2 regions of the Paenibacillus mesotrionivorans genome follow, and region 2 is predicted to be linked to the other one. Evidence: riboswitches for the same ligand, from Rfam matches in the RefSeq annotation. Region 2 holds a riboswitch; the other holds the start of a gene.
The links. Region 2 has a riboswitch for glycine ahead of ACI1P1_RS08805 (alanine/glycine:cation symporter family protein). Riboswitches for the same ligand answer to the same signal wherever they lie in the genome.

Region 1: linked by a shared signal. The riboswitch ahead of gcvT (glycine cleavage system aminomethyltransferase GcvT) and the one ahead of ACI1P1_RS08805 (alanine/glycine:cation symporter family protein) in region 2 are both predicted to bind glycine.

What each region holds. Positions count from the first base shown of each region.
Region 1 is NZ_JBJURJ010000009.1:37,096-44,821, reverse strand. It holds gene gcvH (glycine cleavage system protein GcvH) at 1-244, opposite strand, end outside; gene gcvPB (aminomethyl-transferring glycine dehydrogenase subunit GcvPB) at 584-2,044, opposite strand; gene gcvPA (aminomethyl-transferring glycine dehydrogenase subunit GcvPA) at 2,041-3,396, opposite strand; gene gcvT (glycine cleavage system aminomethyltransferase GcvT) at 3,453-4,586, opposite strand; glycine riboswitch at 4,677-4,798, opposite strand; glycine riboswitch at 4,799-4,901, opposite strand; gene ACI1P1_RS14790 (TrkH family potassium uptake protein) at 5,093-6,496, shown strand; gene ACI1P1_RS14785 (DUF2264 domain-containing protein) at 6,606-7,726, shown strand, end outside.
Region 2 is NZ_JBJURJ010000005.1:92,456-100,181, reverse strand. It holds gene ACI1P1_RS08825 (glycoside hydrolase family 20 zincin-like fold domain-containing protein) at 1-285, shown strand, start outside; gene ACI1P1_RS08820 (ABC transporter permease) at 304-1,281, shown strand; gene ACI1P1_RS08815 (carbohydrate ABC transporter permease) at 1,350-2,174, shown strand; gene ACI1P1_RS08810 (ABC transporter substrate-binding protein) at 2,328-3,983, shown strand; gene ACI1P1_RS08805 (alanine/glycine:cation symporter family protein) at 4,052-5,434, opposite strand; glycine riboswitch at 5,603-5,697, opposite strand; gene ACI1P1_RS08800 (acyl-CoA dehydratase activase-related protein) at 6,026-7,726, shown strand, end outside.

The DNA of each region.
Region 1 (7,726 bases), on a different contig from region 2:
TCACCTTAACCACCTTGCCGCTCACCGGGCTGTAGAGGTCGGATACTGTTTTTACCGATTCAATGGAGCCTAGGCTGTCCCCCTGTGCAACAGCTGCACCGATTTCCGGCAGCTCCACAAATACGATGTCCCCCAGCTGGATTTGGGCATAATCCGTAATTCCGACGCGCACAGTGTTTTCGTCAGCAGCCAGCGCCCATTCATGCTCTTCCGTATAACCCAATCCTTCTCTAATCTCACTCATTTTCCTACGCGCCTCCTCGTTTCGCCTTGCTTTGTCTATTCTCTTCGCCGCCGGACACCTGATTCCCTGCCAGCAAGCTTCTGATGCACCACCAAAAGCGCACTCCGCATTCTTACGGACTCAGCGTCCCTTATTCAGCACAAAATCACCGTTTTCAAAATGTAACGGACCGGAGCGCCGCTATTTGCTCCGAAAACCCCTGAATGGTGACAATTCGACGCCAATAGCGGCTCTGGTGTCCGTAAGATTTTCCCCACAGCACTCTCGCGTGAAATAAAGGCTGTGCGGTCCGTTAGATCAACGGTCGATCAACGGCTTAATCAATGGTTCGATAGCCTGTCACCCGCAGGTGCAGTTCAGCACAGGCTTCCGGGCTGCCGTAGTTTCGTCCAGCCGCTTCACCACGGTTTCGTATGGGGCATTTTTGACCAGATCAGGGTCATGGGCGGCTTCCTCCACAATTTGAATCATGGTGTCGATAAAACCGTCCAGCGTCTCCTTGCTCTCCGTCTCTGTGGGCTCAATCATAATGCATTCCTCCACATTAAGCGGAAAATAAATGGTCGGTGGATGATAGCCGAAATCCAGCAGCCGTTTGGCCACATCCAGCGTGCGGACGCCGTATTGCTTCAGATTTTTGCCGGAGAGGACAAATTCATGCTTGCACACACCCGGATACGGCACATGGAAATACGGCTCCAGACGCTTGCGCATATAATTAGCGTTCAGCACCGCACATTCGGATACCCGCTTGAGCCCTTCCGGCCCGTAGGAGCGGATGTAGGCATAGGCCCGCACCAGAATGCCGAAATTGCCATAATAGGATTTCACCCGGCCGATGGATGCCGGACGGTCCCAATCCCAGAAGTAGGTGCCATCCTCTGCACGGCGGCCAACAACCGGCTTCGGCAAAAAGGGAACCAGCTTCTCCTTCACGCCAACGGGCCCCGCACCGGGGCCTCCGCCGCCATGGGGAGTGCTCATGGTTTTGTGCAAATTGAGATGCACCACATCAAAGCCCATGTCCCCCGGCCGCGTGATTCCCATGATAGCGTTGGAGTTGGCCCCGTCGTAATACAGCAGACCGCCCGCCTCATGGACAATTTCCGCAATCTCCACAATATGGCGCTCGAACAGCCCCAGGGTACTGGGGTTGGTCAGCATCAGCGCAGCGGTGTCGGAGCCGACCGCAGCCCGCAGCGCCTCCAAGTCCACCATCCCGCCGGCGTCGGAGGGAATGGTCAGCGTCTCGAAGCCTGCCGTGGTGGCGCTGGCCGGATTGGTCCCGTGGGACGAATCGGGCACCAGCACCTTGGTGCGGCGTTCGCCGCGGCTTTCGTGGTAGGCGCGGATAAGCATCAGCCCCGTCCATTCACCATGGGCGCCCGCTGCAGGCTGCAGAGTCACCGCATCCATGCCGGTGAGCGCGGCCAAATCCTGCTGCAGCGTATAGAGCAGCTCCAGCGCTCCTTGGACGGAGGACTCCGGCTGGTACGGGTGGATCCGGGCAAAGCCGGGCAACCGTGCGGCGTCCTCATTCAGCTTGGGGTTATACTTCATGGTGCAGGAGCCCAACGGGTAGAAGCCGTTGTCCACACCGAAGTTCCGCCGGGACAGCTCTGTATAATGACGAACCACATCCACCTCCGACACCTCCGGCAGCACGGCGGGGGCTGTGCGCAGCAGACCGGAGGGAATCCCCTCGGCCGGGTCCGCCTCGGGGACGTCGCATTCCGGCAGCGAATAGGCGGTTCTGCCCGGCTTGCTCAACTCAAAGATCAGCGCTTTTTCCGGTTTCATAGACAAGCCTCCAGTTCCCGCATGAATGCGTCGATTTCTTCCTTGGTCCGCTGCTCGGTAACAGCCACCAGCATGTGTCCGGACAGCTCCGGGTAAGCCCATCCCAGATCGTACCCGCCGAGAAAGCCTTTTTCCAGCAGCTTGGTATTCACCGCTTGGATATCCGCACCTTCCGGCAGGCGGAGCACAAATTCATTAAAGAAGGGAGCGGCAAAGGCGAGCCGCGTCTTACTCCCGGCAGCCTCCGCCAATCCAGCGGCATACCGGGCTTTGCGGTAGTTCAGAAGTGCCGCCTCGCGGAAGCCCTCTTTGCCCATGACGGACATATATACCGATGCGCACAGTGCCAGGAGCGCCTGGTTGGAGCAAATATTCGAGGTGGCCTTCTCCCGGCGGATATGCTGCTCCCGTGCTTGAAGGGTCAGCACAAAGCCGCGTTTGCCGTCCTTGTCCACCGTCTGGCCTACGATCCGCCCGGGCATCCGGCGCATCAGCGCCTCCGTCACCGCGAAGAAGCCGCAGGTGGGGCCGCCGAAGGAGGCGGGAATCCCTAAAGGCTGGGCATCGCCAACCACCACATCGGCTCTCAGCTTGCCAGGGGATTCCAGCAAGCCCAGGGATAGCGGGTTTACACTCATAACCAGCAGGCCCTTGGCTTCGTGGATCAAGGCCTCGATGGCCGGAATATCCTCCAGATGGCCCAGGAAATTGGGGGTTTGCACCAATACCGCAGCAGTGTCACCGTCAATTGAGGCTGCCAGCTTTTGCAGATCGGTAACCCCGTCCTTGAAGTCCACCTCCACGATCTCCAGATCAAGGCCGCGGGCCGTAGTGCGGACAATCTCCCGGGCTTCGGGGTGCACCGTCCGGGACACGATGATTTTGCGCCGCTTAACCGCTCCTGCCGTAAGGGCTGCCGCTTCAGCCAGCGCCGTCGCCCCGTCGTACATGCTGGCGTTGGCCACCTTCATACCGGTCAGCTCGCAGATATAGGACTGGAATTCGAAGATGGCCTGAAGCTCGCCTTGGCTAATTTCCGGCTGATAAGGGGTGTAAGCCGTATAAAACTCGGAGCGGGAGATAAGATGCTGGATCACTACGGGAATTTGGTGGTCGTACAGCCCCGCCCCCAAAAAGGAGGTATACCGTTCAAAGTCGGCATTCCGGGAGGCAAGCCCCTTAAGATGCTTCATTAATGCCGGCTCGCTTAAAGCCCCGGACATGGGCAGAGTTCCAGAATATTTCACCGCTTCGGGAATGTCTGCGAACAGCTCCGCCACGGATTGCGCGCCAATCACCTCCAGCATTTGCTGTTCGTCCTCCGGCGTCATAGGCAAGTACCGATGCTTCATATGGTTAACTCCTCCTGTCTCCTGGTTCCTTGTTCCTGTTTCATGCCACTAACCTCTTAACTCTCCTTGCTCCTCCGGTAAAACGGGGTTTTGACCACCTTGGCCTTCAGCCGTTTGCCGCGGATTTCTACCCACACCTCCGTATCCGGCGTGGTGTACTCCCGCTTCAGCAGGGCCAGCCCCACATTCCGTTTCAGGGTAGGGGATTGGGTGCCTGTGGTGATTTCGCCGATAAGCTCTCCTTCGGGCCCGGCGTACACCGGATAATGGCTGCGTGGAATACCTCTGTCCAGCATCTCGATACCCGCCAGCTTCCGGGGCAGTCCTGCCTCCTTTTGCTTCAACAAAGCCTCCCGGCCAATAAACTCCCCTTTATCCAGCTTCACAAAGATCCCCAGTCCCGCCTCCAAAGGGGTAATCTCCCTGGAAAGCTCCTGGCCGTAGAGTGGCAGCCTCGCCTCAAAACGCAGCGTATCCCTGGCTCCCAATCCGACGGGGACCAAACCGTCGTCTTTGCCGGCGGCCAACAGTCCGCGCCACACGGTGGCTGCATCCTCTGCCCGCAGATACAGCTCAAAGCCATCCTCCCCGGTGTAGCCGGTGTGGGAGACCAAGGCTTGCACACCGCAGACATGAGCCTCCTCCAAGAACCTGAATGGCCCCAGCTCCCCAACGGGAGCATCCGTCACCTTGCCCAAAATCCGTGCCGCCGCAGGCCCTTGCAGCGCCAGAAGCGAAGTGGCGTCGGAGCAATCCGTCAGCTCCACGGCGGGAACTGTCCCTTCACCTGCTGCAGGCAGATGGCTCTCCAGCCATTGAAAGTCCTTGGCGATGTTGGAGGCGTTCACCACCAGCATAAAACGCTCCTCACCCATGCGGTAGATCAGCAGATCGTCCACCACACCGCCCTCCGGGTAACACAGCAGCGAATACTGGGCTTGCCCCGGCGCCAGCTTGGAAACATCATTCACGGTCATCCGCTGGAGGAAAGCTTCCGCCTCCGGCCCCGCCACAAGGAACTCTCCCATGTGGGACACATCGAACAGCCCGGCCCGCTGCCGGACCGCATCATGCTCCGCCTGGATGCCGGCAAATTGCACCGGCAGCTCCCAGCCGCCGAAATCAATACAGCGCGCCCCTTCCGTTTCCCCGTAACAAGGGAACAACGGCGTCCGCTTCAATCCCTCCATGCCGCCACCTCCAAAAAAATATAAAAAAGGACAGGCGAAAAGGCTCAAATAGGAAACCATCCGTGTTTTTCACGAATAGCTCCGGTAGCCTTCCGCTCTGTCCCTTGTACCTGAGAGTTGCCTTGCCTGTTGAACAGTTCAAGTTTCCCCTTGGGTGATCCCGGGTTATATCCTTATGATACGACAATATCCCGTGATGCTCTCCAGAGTTGCGTCCGGCAGAGGTCCTTTTGCCTGAGAGATTCACCTGCTGCCAGGTTTACTCCTTCGGCGCCGCCACTTTCATTCACAGGCGATCTCTCCCGCTGCCATCATCCGCCTATTCAGTTGTAGTTTACCATCGTTAGCCCCATTATAAACGCCCGGCCAAGGCAGGTGCAATGAAACTTTCACCGAATTTTCACCATTTTGACAAAAGCACCGATTTCCCTTATGATGATGCCAATTCCAGCCAAAATGACAAACTTCAAAATGGCGGACAAACCGCCTTCAAGGAGAACCGCACCATGATGAAAAACCTTGCCAGCAGGCTGAGCCCGGTCAGACGGAATTACGAACGGATGGACCTTTTTCTGAACCGGATCAAAAATAGAATCAGCCCGCCCCAATTGGTTACAGCCATCTTTATTATTCTTATTCTTGCGGGTGCTGTTCTGCTCTCCCTTCCCCATGCTGCCGAAAACGGGGAGTCGGTGGGGTTTTTGAATGCCTTTTTTACCGCTACCTCCGCTGTGTGCGTAAACGGCCTGATTGTCATCGATACCAGCGGCTCATTTTCCCATCTGGGGGAAATTGTAATCATGGTCCTGATTCAGGTGGGGGGCCTCGGTTTTATGACCATGGGTGTGATGGTAGCCATTATCCTGGGCCGCAAAATCGGGCTGAAGCAGCGGCTGATCCTGCAGCAGACCACCCAATCCACTTCGGTGCAGGGACTTGTCCGCCTGTCCTTGCATATGGTGGCCATTTCCTTCGTCCTGGAAACGGTAGCGGCAATTATTTTGGCCCTGCGGTGGCAGGGGGAAATGGGCTGGGCCCGGGCTTCCTATTACGGCATCTTTCATGCCATATCGGCCTTTAACAATGCGGGCTTTTCCCTGTGGCACGACAGCCTCTCCCGGCATATCGGCGATCCGGTGGTGAACCTGACCATTACCGTGTTGTTCCTGATCGGGGGATTGGGCTTTATCGTTGTGGTAGAGGTACTGCGCAAACGGTCCTGGCGGAAGCTGTCCCTGCATTCCAAGGTGGTGCTGCTGGGTTCGGCTATCCTGACCTTCCTTGGTTTCCTGCTGGTATTCCTGCTGGAGAGCTGGAACCCGGCTACCTTCGGCAACCTGACCTGGTCAGAACGGCTGCTGGCTGCTTTTTTCCAAGGGTCCGCCCCTCGAAGCGCCGGCTTCAACTCCATCGAAATCGGGAGCATGCTGTCCGCCACCCAATTTCTCATGATTATCCTGATGTTTATCGGCGCCGCATCGGGCGGTACAGGGGGCGGCATCAAAATCAACACCTTCATTGTACTGGTGCTGGCCACCTTCAACACCTTCCGGGGAGGCGGCCAAATCCACGCCTTCGGGCGGAAGATTAACCAGGAAACGGTGATGCGGGCTTTGGCCGTCACCATGAGCGCCATTGCCGGGGTGTTGATCGTCACCATGGCCTTGACCATTACCGAGGATTTGATGCACGAGCAGTTTCTATCCATTTTATTTGAAGCGGTCTCTGCGTTTAGCACCACCGGCATGTCCATGGGGCTGACACCGGATCTTTCACCCGCCGGCAAGGTGATCGTAACCATTACCATGTTTGCCGGAAGGTTGGGCCCCTTAACACTGGCGTACGCCCTGTCCCAAAAGAAACGGGTCTCCAAAATCGGTTACCCGGAGGACAACATTCTTATCGGCTGAGTGCACCGATAGACAGACTCGAGAAAACGTTTTCCTTGACGCTTACAGCTAACACTCCTAGACTGAAGAAAACAACGCTTTGGTTTGCTTAATAAGGGAGGAAAAAGGAATGTTACCAGGCCTTAAAGACCGTAAATATTGGGTGGAATCACTGACGGCCATCGCCCGGCCCGTGTTGGAGCACCTGGCCCGCAGAGAGCTGAAGGCGGTCATGCCCGTGGAATGTGCAGCCGGATGTGAAAGCGACCGGGCTCACTTTTCCCATCTGGAGGCCTTCGCCCGCACCATGACCGGACTGGCCCCCTGGCTGGAGACGCCTGCGGAAGACCCGGAGGAGGAGCAGCTGAGACGGGAATTCGCCAGGCTTGCCCGGTCATGCCTCGATGCCGCTACAGATCCGGAATCACCGGATTACCTGAACTTCAGCTACGAATACCAGCCCATTGTGGATGCGGCCTTCCTGGCTCATGCCATCTTGCGGGCTCCCGGCGAGCTGTGGGACAAGCTGGAGCTCCGTGTCCGGCAAAATGTGGCGGCGGCGCTGAAGCAAACCCGCACCCGGAAGCCATTCTTCTGCAATTGGCTGCTGTTTTCGGCCATGATCGAAGCAGCGCTGCGGCATATGGGTGAGGAAGACTGGGACCCCATGCGCATCGACTATGCCCTGCGGCAGCATGAGCAATGGTATGCAGGCGACGGGGCATACGGGGACGGACCGGACTTCCATTGGGACTACTATAACAGCTTCGTGATCCAGCCCATGCTGGTGGATATCATCCGTTCCGTCGGCAGCGCCTCCAACGAATGGGCGGCTATGGCCCCGGCTATTCAACGGCGGGCTGTACGCTACGGTGAAATTCTGGAGCGTTTCATTGCACCGGACGGCACCTTCCCGCCTATTGGCCGCTCCTTGGCCTACCGCTTCGGCGCCATGCAGCATCTCTCCCAGATGGCGCTGCAGCATACCCTTCCGGCTGGAGTATGTCCCGCTCAGGTCCGCTGCGCTCTGACGGCCGTCATCCGGCGGACGTTGGCTGTACCGGGAACCTTCGACGGCAGCGGCTGGCTGCGCATCGGCTTTACCGGAAGCCAGCCGGATGTGGCCGAGCGGTATATTTCAACAGGCAGCCTGTATCTGTGTTCAGCCGTATTCCTGCCTCTGGGCCTTCCCGCAGGAGACGAGTTCTGGTCGGGTGAACCCCGGGAATGGACCTCTGTGAGAATGTGGTC
Region 2 (7,726 bases):
CTGCTGCTGTTCTTCCATTACGTTCCCTACAACCATCGGCTGTCCGGCGGCACAACCCTGATCCAGCATATCTACAACACCCATTTTGAAGGGGTGGAGGAAGCGGATGCCATGGTGCGGATGTGGCTGGAGCTGGCCGGGAAGGTGCCGGAGGAAATTCACCGCAGCACTGCCTCCCGTCTGGAGGAGCAGCGGCTTCATGCCCGGGAATGGCGGGATATGGTCAATACGTATTTCTACCGCAAATCGGGCATTCCCGACGAACTGAACCGGACGATTTATTAAAACGGAGGAGGTGGAGGCATGTCAGTCCAACTGGAGGAAAAGCTGAGCCAGACCAAGATTTATCCCCTGAAAAAAGAGCCGCTGTGGAGGCACGTCAAAAAAGAGTGGAAAATTTACACCTTCCTGATCCTGCCGGTCATCTATTTTTTGATCTTCAAATATGCGCCGATGATCGGCAATATTATCGCCTTCCGCAAATACCGCGGCGGACCCAACTTCCTGGGTACTGAATGGGTAGGCTTCAAATATTTCCAGATGTTTATGAAGGACCCCAACTTTTGGCGGGCGTTCCGGAATACACTGTCGCTGAGCATTATTTATCTGCTGTTCCGCTTTCCGTTAACGCTGGGTTTTGCTTTGCTTCTTAATGAATTGCGCCGGATCAGGACCAAAAAACTGGTTCAAACCATCTCTTACCTGCCCCACTTTATCTCTATGGTTATTGTGGCGGGTATGGTCAAGGAGCTGCTGTCCAGCACAGGTCCTGTCAACACTCTCCTGGAAAATCTGGGACATGCCAAAATTGCCTTCCTGCAGCTGCCCCAATGGTTCCCGACCATCTACGTGGCGTCGGGCATCTGGCAGGGTCTGGGCTGGGGTACGATTCTCTACCTGGCGGCTATGACCGGCATCAATACGGAGCTGTACGAAGCCGCCAAAATTGACGGCGCCAGCCGCGCCCGGTTAGCGTGGCATGTGACCATCCCCGGCATTCTGCCAACGGTCATGACACTGCTGATTCTCGACATCGGCGGCATTCTGGGTTCGAACTTCGAGAAAATCCTGCTTCTTTATAACCCGCTTACCTATGAAAAAGCGGATGTTATCTCTACCTTCGTATACCGGATGGGTATCGGCGGCGGCAACTTCGGCAATACCGGCGGCAATTTCAGCTATGCTACCGCGGTGGGATTATTCGAAGGGATTATCGGACTGATTTTGGTAACCTTGGCCAATGAAGTATCCAAGCGGACAACCGAAACCAGCCTCTGGTAGAAAGGAGCGGCACAATGATAAAAGAAACGTTTTCGTACCGGCTGTTTCAGGTATTCAATGCCATCATCATGACCTTCGTCTGTTTGGTGACGCTGTATCCCTTTGTCTATCTGATCGCCCAGTCCTTCAGCTCGGAAGCATCCATTTATGCGGGCAAGGTATTCCTGTATCCCGTGGAATTCACCTTTGAAACCTACAAGATCATCCTCAGCAAACCCGAGTTCTTCCAGTATTACGGCAACACCATCCTGTATGCAGTAGTGGGAACGGTCATCTCGGTAACCGCCACTGCCGTCATTTCGTACCCCCTCTCCAAGGAGCGGCTGCGGCTGAACAAGTTCTTCATCCCCTTCGTGTTATTTACCATGTACTTCGGAGGCGGACTGATTCCCAACTACATTATGATCGCCAAATCCCTGGGTATGCGGGATACCATCTGGGCCATTGTCATCCCCGGCGCCATCAGCGCTTTTAACGTGATCTTGGTAAAAACCTTCTTCTCCAGCCTTCCTGGCGAGATTGAAGAGGCGGCCAAGGTGGATGGACTGGGTGTGTACGGCATCTTTACCCGGATTACGGTACCCTTGTCCAAGCCGATTCTGGCCACGATGGTACTGTTCAGCATGGTGGGCTTGTGGAATAACTGGTTTGGTCCGTCACTGTACCTCCAGTCCAAGGACAAGTGGCCGGTAGCGCTTTATCTGCGCCAACTGATCGATAGTCTGGGAGGCACCGCGGCGGAAGCAGGGGCCAGCTCCGAGACTGACCGGCAAATCGCCGCCACCATCAAGTCCGCAGCCATGGTGCTGACCTCACTGCCCATTATCTGCATTTACCCGTTTGTGCAGAAGTATTTCGTTCAGGGTATGATGATTGGTTCGGTTAAGGGCTGATTAGGCAAGCGCTTGCCGCAGCTTTGCACCGCTCCTCATTAAAACGCGTAAATCCCGGGGGGGTTCTTCGGTCTTTGCGCCATACATGCCAAAATCCAGAAGAAGCTTACGAGGCCAGTTTTTGCTGGCGCAAAAAAGTACAGGGAGGTTCGTATGAAAACAATTAGCAAAGTTATGAGTGGTACGTTGGCTGTTATTATGGCAGCAGGGCTGGTTGCATGCAGCGATTCCAAGGATTCCGGCTCCTCGCCGAATGCCAGTGCCCCGGTGGATGAATCCAAGCTGGACTACACGTACGGCGAAAACAAAACCTTCAAGTCCAACGAGCCTGTCACTTATTCCGTTATGTACAGCGATAACGAAGCCTACCCGTACAAACAAAACTGGCGGCTGTGGAGCGCCATCACCGAAAAAAGCAATGTGAATATGAAGCTGACGGTGACAGCTCGGACGGAATATGAAAACCAGAAATCCCTCCTGGTCAACAGCGGCGACGCCCCGTACATCATTCCCAAAACCTATGAGGAAGCATCTTTTGTGGCAGGCGGACAGATTGTTCCCATCAGCGACTGGGTGAAATATATGCCCAACTATACCAAGGCTGTGAAGGATTGGGGGCTGGAGAGTGACCTGCAAGCCAAGCTGCAGGCTAACGGCAAGTATTATGTGCTTCCCGGCCTGTGGGAGTCTGCCGGCGGCGGATACTCCTACGTGATCCGCAAGGATGTGTTCAAGGCTGCCGGCGTAGATGTGGAAGCATTGGAAAACAAGTGGACCTATGAAGATTTTTATGAAGCGCTTAAAAAGGTAAAGACGTTTACAGGTGCCAAATATGTATGGTCCGACCAGTACACCGGCAAATCTACCATGAATATTGCCGCCATAACCTACGGCGTAACCGCTGGTTGGGGTCAAGCCAATGGTTTGCAGTTTGACAAGGACAAGAAGGAATTTTATTTCGCCAATACTACCGCCGACTATAAGGCTTATGTAACCTACCTGAACAAACTGGTGAAGGAAGGCCTGTTGGACCCTGAGTCTTTCACGCAAAACGATGATGCCGCCCGGGCCAAGTTCTACAAGGGTGACACCTATGTGATCAACGGCAACTACCAGTTCCTGGCTGAATCCAAGGCCAAGATGCAGGTGCCCAACGCCGACCTGTACATGACCATTCAACCAGGCGGTCCCAAGGGTCTGCCGCAAATTGAAAACTCCCGTCTGGAAAATGGCGTGATGATCAGCAAAAAAGCGCTGGATGAGCTGGGTCAGGAGAAATTCATCAAGATGCTGCGTTTTGTTGACTGGCTCTGGTATTCCGATGAAGGCCAAACCCTGAGCCTGTGGGGTGTGGAAGGCGAAACCTATACCAAGGACGCCAACGGCAACTTTGCCCTGACCAAGGATATTACCTATAACGGCATGAACCCCACCGGCACCAAAAAGCTGAACGTGGATTATGGCTTTGCCAACGGCGTATTCGCTTACGGCGGCACCACCAAGCTGCGTTTGTCCAAAATGACAGAAGGCGAGAAGAACTTTACAGACCGTGTTCTGAAGAACCGTCAGCCCCGGAAGTCGGCTCCGCCCATCATGGCTTCTGCGGATGAAGGCGAGCAAATGAACCTGATCTCCAAGCCGCTGATGGACTTTATTTCCACTGCTACCCTGAAGTTTATTACCGGCCAGCAGGACATCAACTCCGGCTGGGATGCATACGTCAAACAAGCGGAGGCCAACGGCTCCGCCCGCTACACCAAAATGGCCAACGATGTATTCGCTAAAACCAAGTCGATGCTCGGCTATTAATACGGCAAGCCGGAAAAAGGCATACAAAAAGGCGTCCTCCGGGACGCCTTTTGCTGCTGCCAATCGGGTTATTCCGCTTTCGGCAAGCCGTCTGACTTCAATGAAAATTTAGCCGCTGCCTCGTCTTGGGTATGTTTCCGGTATTTGCGGGTTTCCGCCACAACTACTCCAGACAAGGCGATAAGGGCAATCAGATTGGGGAAGGCCATTAAGCCATTGACGATATCTGCCAGCAGCCAGATGGCGTCCAGCTTGATGAAAGCGCCGCCTGCAACAATGGCTACAAAAATGTAACGGTAGGGTTTGATTCCTTTGACACCGACGAGATATTCGACGCAGCGTTCACCGTAATAGTTCCAGCCGATTATCGTGGTGAAGGCAAAAAGGATAAGGGAGACAGTGATGATTTCGGCGCCGAAGGCAGGGAAGGCGCTTGCGAAGGCATCCTGCGTCATGCTTGCCCCTGCGCTGCTGCCGTTCCATACGCCGGATACAAGGAGAGCCAAGCCTGTCAGATTACAGATAATGATCGTATCGATAAATGTCCCGGTCATGGAAATCAGCCCTTGCTCTGCCGGCCATTTGGTTTTGGCTGCAGCTGCGGCGATGGGGGCGCTCCCCAATCCCGATTCATTGGAGAAAATACCTCTGGCTACGCCGCTTCTCAGGGCCAGCATAATAGTTGCTCCGGCAAAGCCGCCGCTTGCCGCCGTGGCGGAGAAGGCGGATTCCCAAATAAGCGCGATAACGGATGGGAGCTCTCCGGCAAACCGGATCAGAACGCCAAGACAAGCTGCAACATACAGAACAGACATAAAAGGCACAATTTTGGTAGAAACGTTGGAGATGCTTTTAATGCCGCCGATGGTAACGACAGCAGTCAGGATAGCGATCACAACTGCGGTTACCGCCACAGGAATGCCAAAGCTGGATTCGGTTGAGGTGACAATGGCATTCACCTGGGGGAAAGTGCCGATACCAAACAGGGCAACAAGGACGCCGCTGGCGGCAAACAGGATGGCTAACGGCTTAAAACGACGCCCCATACCGTTTTCAATGTAATACATGGGCCCTCCGGAAAATTGCCCGTGTTTGTCTTTGACCCGGTATTTAACCGCCAACAGACCTTCTGCATATTTGGTAGCCATGCCCAAGAACGCGGCCAATAGCATCCAGAAAAGCGCGCCGGGGCCTCCCATCTTGATGGCAGTAGCTACGCCGACAATATTTCCCGTACCCACAGTCGCGGCCAGTGCTGTGCTGAGAGCCCCGAAGCTGCTTATATCGCCATTTCCTTCGTTAGGAGCTTTGCCGATGAGCCGGAGCGCCTTCGGTAGGCGCAGCACTTGCAGCAGACCGAGCCTGACCGTAAGCAGAATGCCGGTTCCCATGACCAGAATCAGAAGGGGTGGACCCCATATCCAGCTGTCGATGCTTTCCAATATACCCATGTGTCATTCCTTCTCCCTTATCAAGTTTTGGTAAACAAAAAAAGCCCGATCCATAGGATCCGACTCTGAAAAACCGATTATAGGTATGGGAAAATACGGGTATGCATAAATAACAGCAAGGAAAATACCCATGTCAATAAACATAAACGCGGAGCATTCCTTCCAAGTGAACCCGTCTCTGTCCTTTTGCCTGAGAGTTTAAGCAGGTATTGCCTGCCGTGCCCCTTCGGCGCCCAATAATGGATCTCTCCAGAGTGCTGTCCGTTAACGGTCCCGCTTCCTGTTCGGAAGCACCTGAGAGCGTACCCCTTCGGTTGAAACGATGGTTTCATCTCCCGCTAACATCATCCAGCTGATTGAATTATGAAGTTGTAAATTGAATTTTGGTTAATTATAACCGCCTCTATGGAAGGCAACAAGTGAACAAAGTGTGAATGGTCATCTTTCCCGGAGAATAAAAGCATAGCCTATGTCTGTAAAGATTTGAATAATGATAATTAAGGTCTTACGTCCGGGCGGGTTCGGCATTATAATGGGAAGATAGACTTCATATGCCAATTCGGGTTGGCAGTAGAAAGAGTGTGAACACACATGAGGGATCGGTTATGCATGGGACTGGATATCGGTTCCACAACTGTAAAGCTGGTGATTCTGGATGGGCATGGGCAGCTGATCTATGACAAATACGAACGCCATTACTCGGATATCCGCACCACAACATTTCGTTTGTTAAAAGAGGCCTGTGTCCGTTATTCCGGCTCCAGCGTATCTGTGCGCGTAACCGGTTCCGGCGGCATTGCCGTCTCCAAGTGGCTGGGTCTGCCCTTCATCCAGGAGGTGGTGGCCGGAACGGAGGCGGTGGAGCGGTTTATCCCCCACACGGATGTGGCCATTGAGCTGGGGGGCGAGGATGCCAAGATCACGTTTTTCCAGGGGACGGTGGACCAGCGGATGAACGGCGCCTGTGCCGGCGGCACGGGAGCCTTCGTGGACCAGATGGCGGCGCTGCTCCAGACTGACGCGGCAGGCTTGAACGAGCTGGCAGGCCGCTACCAGACGCTGTACCCCATCGCCTCGCGCTGCGGCGTGTTCGCCAAAACGGACGTGCAGCCGCTTCTGAATGAAGGCGCCAACCGGGAGGACATTGCCGCCTCCGTCTTCCAAGCCGTGGTAAACCAGACCATCGGAGGGTTGGCGGGCGGCAAAAAAATCAAAGGCAATGTGGCATTCCTGGGAGGACCTCTGTACTACCTGACGGAGCTGCGGCGGCGTTTTATCGAAACCCTCGCTTTGCCTCCGGAGCAGGTGATCATGCCTGCGCATTCCCAGTTGTACGTGGCTATGGGGGCGGCGTTGTCCGCCCGTGGAGATGAGCCGGTGACCATCAAGTCTCTGGGAGCATCCCTGCCCCGGCTGTTCGAGGCCCGTGAGGAGGCCTCCGGCAGGCTTGCGCCTCTGTTTGCCTCGGAGGAGGAGCTGGAGCAGTTCCGGCATAGACATAACCGGACCGTAGGGCAGCGCAGCCTGGCTGATTATGCGGGCAAATGCTTCTTAGGGATCGATGCCGGCTCCACCACCACCAAAGCGGCCCTGATCGACGAAGAGGGCAACCTTTTGTTTACCCGGTATATGCGCAACGGCGGCAAACCGCTTCAATCGGCAGTTTCCATCGTGCGGGAGATGTACCAGGAGATGCCTGCGGGAGCCACTGTAGCCGGTGCCACCATTACCGGGTACGGCGAGGGGCTGATCCAGGCGGCGCTGGGTGCCGAATGGGGCGAGATCGAGACGGTGGCCCACTATAAGGCGGCAAGCTATTTCCTGCCGGAGGTGGATCTGATCATCGATATCGGCGGCCAGGATATGAAGTGCCTGCGGATCAAAAACGGGGCCATCGACAGCATCATGCTAAACGAGGCCTGCTCGTCGGGCTGCGGCTCCTTCCTGGAATCCTTCGCCGAATCCCTGCAGATGAATGTGGAGGAGTTCGCGCAGAACGCCTTGCTGGCCAAGGAGCCCTTGGACCTGGGCTCCCGCTGCACCGTCTTCATGAACTCCAAGGTGAAGCAGGCCCAGAAGGAAGGCGCTACCGTGGGGGAAATCTCTGCGGGGCTATCCTACTCTGTAATTCATAATGCCCTGTACAAGGTGATCAAGATTCGCAACCCGGAGGAGCTGGGCCGGCATATCGTCGTTCAGGGAGGAACCTTCAAGAATGATGCGGTGCTGCGGGCTTTTGAACGGCTGACGGGCCGGGAGACGGTGCGGCCGGAGATTGCCGGCATCATGGGC